Regions from separate parts of the Streptomyces sp. SJL17-4 genome, predicted to be linked through region 1. Evidence: riboswitches for the same ligand, from Rfam matches in the RefSeq annotation. Region 1 holds a riboswitch; the other holds the start of a gene.
The links. Region 1 has a riboswitch for ZMP and ZTP ahead of glyA (serine hydroxymethyltransferase). Riboswitches for the same ligand answer to the same signal wherever they lie in the genome.

Region 1 (3,399 bases):
CCTGAACACCCCGAGCACATCCCGGTCGGCGACCACCGCCGACACCGGCACTACCCCGCCGCCCAGCGCCTTCCCCAGGATGTACACGTCCGGCACCACGCCCTCGTGCTCGCACGCGAACGTCCGGCCCGTCCGGCCCAGACCCGACTGGATCTCGTCCGCCATGAACAGCACGTTCCGCCGACGGGTCAGCTCCCGCACCCCCGCCAGATAGCCGGCCGGCGGGACCAGGACCCCCGCCTCGCCCTGGATCGGTTCGAGCAGCACCGCCACCGTGTTCTCGGTGACCGCCGCCTCCATCGCCGTCAGGTCCCCGTACGGCACGATCTCGAACCCCGGCGTGTACGGACCGAAGTGGTCCCGCGCCTCGTGGTCCGTGGAGAAGCTGACGATCGTCGTCGTCCTGCCGTGGAAGTTGTTCGCCGCCACCACGATCTTCGCGTGCCCGTCCGGCACGCCCTTCACCTCGTACCCCCACTTCCGGGCGGTCTTCACGGCCGTCTCGATGGCCTCCGCGCCGGTGTTCATCGGCAGTACCGCCTCCTTCCCGCACAGCTCGGCGAGCCGGGAGCAGAACTCGGCGAACCGGTCGTGGTGGAAGGCGCGCGACGTCAGCGTCACCCGCTCCAGCTGGGCCTTGGCCGCGTCGATCAGACGCCGGTTGCCGTGCCCGAAGTTGAGCGCCGAGTAGCCGGCGAGCATGTCGAGATAGCGGCGCCCCTCGACATCGGTCATCCAGGCGCCGTCCGCCGAAGCGACGACGACCGGCAGGGGGTGGTAGTTGTGAGCGCTGTGCGCCTCCGCCGAAGCGATCGCGTCTTGTGTGCTCGACACGGGATCTCCGTTCGTCCTGCGGCTCGGGTGTGACCCGACGAGGGGGTGTGGCCCCTGTTTCTATCGTCGCTCGGATGCCGGACCGGGAAACCTCGCGCGCGCCGCGCCGTCCGCGGGTGTCCTGTCGGTCAGGCCGGGCTCGCGCCTGGCCTATAAGACACCCGCTACTCTGAGAACACGCACGGCGACTGGCGCGCGGGGAAGCGACCCCGGGGGAGCCGTGCGCGGCAGACCACACGAGACGCCGCCCGCCTGGGCGTCACGGGACCGAAGTCCCGCGTGGCGCCGCGCCTCTCACGCAGTGCCCCGGGATCCGCCGACGCCCGGAGGACACCACCATGACCACTCCGCAGCACCAGTACCAGCACCCCGCGCTCGCCGCCGCCGACCCCGAGCTCGCCGCCCTCGTCGTCGCCGAGGAACGACTCCAGGCCGAGACCCTGCGCCTCATCCCCAGCGAGAACTACGTCTCCGCCGCCGTCCTCGAAGCCTCCGGCACCGTCCTCCAGAACAAGTACAGCGAGGGCTACCCCGGCCGCCGCTACTACGAGGGCCAGCAGAACATCGACCAGGTCGAGACCCTCGCCGTCGAGCGCGCCAAGGCCGTCTTCGGCGTCGACCACGCCAACGTCCAGCCCTACTCCGGCTCCCCGGCCAACCTCGCCGTCTACCTCGCCTTCGCCGAGCCCGGCGACACCGTCATGGGCATGGCCCTGCCCATGGGCGGCCACCTCACCCACGGCTGGGGCGTCTCCGCCACCGGCAAGTGGTTCCGCGGCGTCCAGTACGGCGTCCGCCACGACACGGGCCTCATCGACTTCGACCAGGTCCGCGAGCTCGCCCTCAAGGAGCGCCCCAAGGTGATCTTCTGCGGTGGCACCGCGCTGCCCCGCACGATCGACTTCGCCGCCTTCGGCGAGATCGCCCGCGAGGCCGGTGCCGTGCTCGTCGCCGACGTCGCCCACATCGCCGGCCTGATCGCGGGCGGCGCGCACCCGTCCCCGGTCCCGCACGTGGACGTCATCTCCACGACGACCCACAAGACCCTGCGCGGCCCGCGCGGCGCCATGCTGATGTCCCGCGAGGAGCACGCCAAGGCCCTCGACAAGGCCGTCTTCCCCGGTCTCCAGGGCGGCCCGCACAACCAGACCACCGCCGCCATCGCCGTCGCCCTCCGCGAGGCGTCCCTGCCCTCCTTCCGCGACTACGCCCACGCCGTCGTCGCCAACGCCAAGGCCCTCGCCGAGGCGCTCCTCGCCCGTGGCTTCGACCTCGTCTCCGGCGGCACCGACAACCACCTGATCCTGATGGACCTCACCCCCAAGCAGGTCCCCGGCAAGATCGCGGCGAAGGCCCTCGACCGGGCGGGCATCGTCGTCAACTACAACACCGTCCCCTACGACTCCCGGAAGCCGTTCGACCCCTCGGGCATCCGCATCGGCACCCCCTCCCTCACCTCCCGCGGCCTCACCACGGAGCACATGGACCTGGTCGCCGACTGGATCGACCGCGGTGTCACGGCCGCCGGCACGGGCGACGAGCAGACCCTCGCCGCGGTCCGCGCGGAGGTCGCCGACCTGATGTCCGCCTTCCCGGCCCCGGGGCTCCCGGTCTGACCCCCGCGGGGCGGTGCCCCGGGCGGCCTTCTCCGTGACGGACCACGAAGGAGCCCGTCCGGCCCCGCCCCGGCCCCCGGCCGACCGGTTCCGCCGTCCGGCCCCGGCCGCTGGCAGTCCGGCCCCGGCCGCTGGCCGTCCGGTTCCGCCGTCCGTCGGCCCGCCCCGCCCGTCAGCCGCCGACCGACTCCGCCGTCCGTCGGGCCTCCTCCCGGTCCGGTATCCCCTCCAGCCGGAAGGTGAGCGCGCCCCCGTTCCTCGTCCAGAGGAGCGTGGGGCCCGCCGTGCGGACCTCATGGGTCCAGGCCGCGCCCGTCCCGTCCGTCATCGGGAACGTCAGCAGATGCGGGGCCGCGAACCAGTAGCCCTGCGCGCCGTCCGGGAGATCGACCCACTCCGGCTGCGTCCGCACCTGCTTGGCGAAACCGATGTCCAGCCGGGCCGGGAACTCGTCCAGCCGGACCGTCCGCTCCCCGTCGCGCCAGCACAGACTGATCACCGCCCGGCCCCGCTCGGCCGACCCCGTCACCGCCACCGCGTCCGGCGCGCCGAGCGCCGCCGGTATCAGCGGCTCGAAGCCCGCGAGCCGCCCCGCCTCCCCGAGGGGCACCGGCTCCGGGCACCCCGGGACCGCGCCACCGGCCCCCGGGACAGGCCTGCCGTCCGGGTCGATCCGCACGGCGACCCCACCGAACCCGAACCACTCCGCCACCGTCGCCCGCACCGGCGGCGTGAGCACCAGCACGATCAGCACCCCGGTCAGGCCCGCCACCAGGGCCCGCCACCGCGCCCGCACCCATTCCCGTACCGACGCGGACGCCGAGGTCCACCACCGAGGGCGGGCCGAGTCCGGCACCGGCGTCGGCACCTGCTCGGCGAGGAGCTGGGCGAGCACCCGCTCGGCCATCGACTCCCCGTCCACGTCCGGCACCCGCAGCCGCCGTCCCAG
Region 2 (3,399 bases), 3.2 Mb from region 1:
GGACGTGATCGCCAGGCTGCAGGCGACGGCGTCCGAGCCGAGGAGGTAGCTCGTCCGGTACGGGTACTGGACGAAGGTGGTCCAGCTCGTGCCGAGCGGCTGGAGCTCGGCCTTGCGTCGCAGCGGTTCACGGCAGAGCAGTGCGGCGGCCTCACGGATCGCCGTGTCCGTGGCATGAACGCCGGTCAGGCGGAGCCGGGCGACGAGTTCGGCGTGATGCGGCGTGTCGCAGGCGCGCGGGAGAGCGGTGCCCGGCGCGCCGCGGTCGATGTCGAAGCAGTCGCCGACGCGCAACGCCTCGAAGGAGACGGGGCGGGGCGAGTCGCCGCCACTCGTCGCGGGGCCGGTCGGCCGGGGCGGGGCGGTGGTGCCGCCGGTCCGGGTGGGCGTCGCGGACGCGAGCTCCCCGGGGCCGACGGCCCGGTGCGGGGAGGCGGTCCGGCTCGGCGTGGCGTCCGAGGTCACGCCCGCTGTCGGCGTGTCGGCGGTGCGGCCGTCGTCCGTCCCGGTGTCACCCGTGCGCGTTTCGGTGGATCCTCGGCCGCCCGGCGGGATGGCCTCGGCGTCGCCGGATACGACCGGTGACGGCGCGCCGGCCTGGTCGCCGCCGGGCCGTTCGGCCGTGGACGCGCTCGGCTCGGTCCCGCCCCGCGAGGCGACGAACGCGGTCGCCACGAGCCCGGCCACGAGCAGCGGGACGAGCGGCACGCCGAACCGGCGGGCGCCCCGGGCGGCCGGTCCGGGCCGGGGCGCGCCGAGCCGGACGATGCGGGGCGACCAACCGGAGTCGGAATGGGGGACATGGGGGACATCGCGCGGTTCGGGTTCGCCCGGTCGGCGGTCCGGCGACGGGGTGGCGGTGGACTGGTGGGGCACAAGCTCAAGGTTCGCCGGTCGGCGGCTCCGCGGCCACCCATTTAGGGGCGCGGGGAGCGGCCTGTACAGAAACGTGACCATCGCCGGCCTCGATCGCGCCCGCCGCCCCTTCCGACGCCCCTTCTGCCACCGCGTCCGCCGCCCCGTCACGAACCGGCCCTACAGGCCGAGCCGGCGCTCCGCGCCCTCGACGGTCTGGGCGAGGAGCACGGCGATGGTCATGGGGCCGACGCCGCCCGGGACGGGGGTGATGAGGGAGGCGCGCTCGGCGGCCGAGACGAAGTCGACGTCGCCGACGTTGCCCGGGTTGTAGCCGGCGTCGATGACGACGGCGCCGGGCTTGATGTCCGCGCCCTTGATGAAGTTCGGCTTGCCGACCGCGGCCACGAGGATGTCGGCCTCGCGGACGACGGAGGAGAGGTCCTCGGTGCGGGAGTGGCAGTAGGTGACGGTGGCGTCGCGGCCGAGCAGGAGGAGTCCGGCCGGCTTCCCGAGGATCGCGCTGCGGCCGACGACGACCGCGCGCTTGCCGCGGAGTTCGACGTCGTACGCGTCGAGGAGACGCATGATGCCGCCGGGCGTGCAGGAGACGAAGCCGGGCAGTCCGAAGCCCATGGCGGCGAAGGAGGCCATGGTGACGCCGTCGACGTCCTTCTCCGGGGCGATGGCCTCGAAGGCGGCGCGCTCGTCGATGTGCGGGCCGACGGGGTGCTGGAGCAGGATGCCGTGGACCTCGGGGTCATCGGAGAGCGCCGTGATCGCGGAGACGAGTTCCTCGGTCGTCGTGGTGGCGGGCAGCTCGACGTGCCGGGAGCGGATTCCGGCCTTCGCGCAGCGGTTCTGCTTCATCTTCACGTACGTCACCGAGGCCGGGTCCGCACCGACCAGGACGGTCGCGAGACACGGCGTGACACCGGTGCGACGGGTGATCTCGGCGGCGCGGGCGGCGGTCTCCTCGACCGTACGGCGGGCGAGGGCCGTGCCGTCCATGAGTGTGGCGGTGCTGGTGGACATGGCAACTCCTGGGCGTCGTCTCTGACAGGTGATTCGCCCAGGCGCACGGCATCGGTACGGACACGCCGGTCGAGCACGCCCCCGCCGGGCCGCTCCCCGGTGGTGATCCACCTCAAGCGCCAGTCACGGCCCGAGCCCTACTGTACGTGAGCGGTCGGGAGCCGGTCCCGGACAGGGTGCGCGCGACCGGGCGCGCGGGCGCTTGTCGACGGCGCTCCCGCGCATCACGATGACCTCGACGGGCCGGGACGACCTCGACGAGGAGGCCGAGTTGAGCGACATGTGGGTGGCCGGACGGGCGAAGGCGACGGACGGAACGGCCGACGGTGGCGGCGGCGGGCGGACGAGGACGACGGACGGAACGGCCCGCGACCCCGGAGAGGCTCCCCACACCGGCGGGGCGGTGCCCGACCCCCAGTCCGAGGCCCCCGGCTCCGGGCAGGTCCGGCCGCTGGTCGCCGCGTCGTGGCGCCGTTCCGCACGCGCGCACGTGAGTCCGGACGGGGCGGCCCGGGTGGAGCTGGACGAGGACGAGCTCGCCGACATCCGGGACGGCCATCCGCTGGCGGCGGCGATGCCCGTCATCCGGGAGCTGATGGGGGCGTACGCGACGGACGGGGAGCATCTCCTCGCGGTCTGCGACGCCGCCGGGCGGATGCTGTGGGTCGAGGGCCACCCGGCGACGCTGCGCAAGGCGCGGGGGATGAACTTCGTGGCCGGGGCCCGCTGGTCGGAGGCGGCGGCCGGGACGAACGCGCCCGGCACGGCCCTCGCGGTCGACCGGCCGGTCCAGGTGGTCGCCGCCGAGCACTTCCGCCACCCGGTGCGGGCGTGGACCTGTGCCGCCGCCCCCGTGCACGACCCGCGCAGCGGGCGGGTGCTCGGCGCGGTCGACATCACGGGCGGAAGGCGGCTGGCGCACCCGCACAGTCTCGGCTTCGTCCAGGCGGTGGCACGGGCGGCGGAGTCGCAGCTCGCGCTGCTCGGACCCGCGCCGGAGGCGGGCAGGGCGAGCCTCGCGGCGCTCGGCCGCGACGAGGCCCTGCTGTCGCTCGGCGGGCGGCGGGTCCGGCTGGGCCGGCGGCACAGCGAGATCCTGGTGCTGCTCGCGCACCGCCCGGAAGGGATCGGCGGCGAGGAGCTCCTCACGCTGCTCTACGAGGACGAGTCCGTCACGCCGGTGACGCTGCGGGCGGAGCTGTCGCGGCTCCGGGCGCTGCTGGGACCGGATCTGCTGCGGTCGCGCCCGTACCGGCTGGCGGGTGGGATGGACGCGGACTTCGCGGCGGTGGACCGACGGCTCGCCTCGGGGGCCGTCGCGGCGGCGGCCGGTGAGTACGCGGGCCCGCTGCTTCCGGCCTCGCTCGCCCCCGGCGTCGTACGGCTGCGGGAGCGGCTCGCGGGCCGGCTGCGGGCGGCGCTGGTGGACCGGGGTGATCCCGGGCTGCTCGCGGACTGGGCGTACAGCAGCTGGGGCGAGGACGACCTGGTGGTCTGGCGGGCGTTGTG

Region 2: it holds a riboswitch for ZMP and ZTP, as region 1 does, so the genes downstream of both, N5875_RS01145 (tetrahydrofolate dehydrogenase/cyclohydrolase catalytic domain-containing protein) here and glyA (serine hydroxymethyltransferase) in region 1, are expected to answer to the same signal.

Annotation. Positions count from the first base shown of each region.
Region 1 covers NZ_CP104578.1:3,469,860-3,473,258, reverse strand. Annotated here, with positions in the region: gene rocD (ornithine--oxo-acid transaminase) at 1-834, opposite strand, end outside; ZMP/ZTP riboswitch at 1,009-1,099, shown strand; gene glyA (serine hydroxymethyltransferase) at 1,173-2,450, shown strand; gene N5875_RS15205 (hypothetical protein) at 2,623-3,399, opposite strand, start outside.
Region 2 covers NZ_CP104578.1:249,528-252,926, forward strand. Annotated here, with positions in the region: gene N5875_RS01140 (hypothetical protein) at 1-876, opposite strand, end outside; gene N5875_RS01145 (tetrahydrofolate dehydrogenase/cyclohydrolase catalytic domain-containing protein) at 1,036-1,890, opposite strand; ZMP/ZTP riboswitch at 1,919-2,027, opposite strand; gene N5875_RS01150 (GAF domain-containing protein) at 2,093-3,399, shown strand, end outside.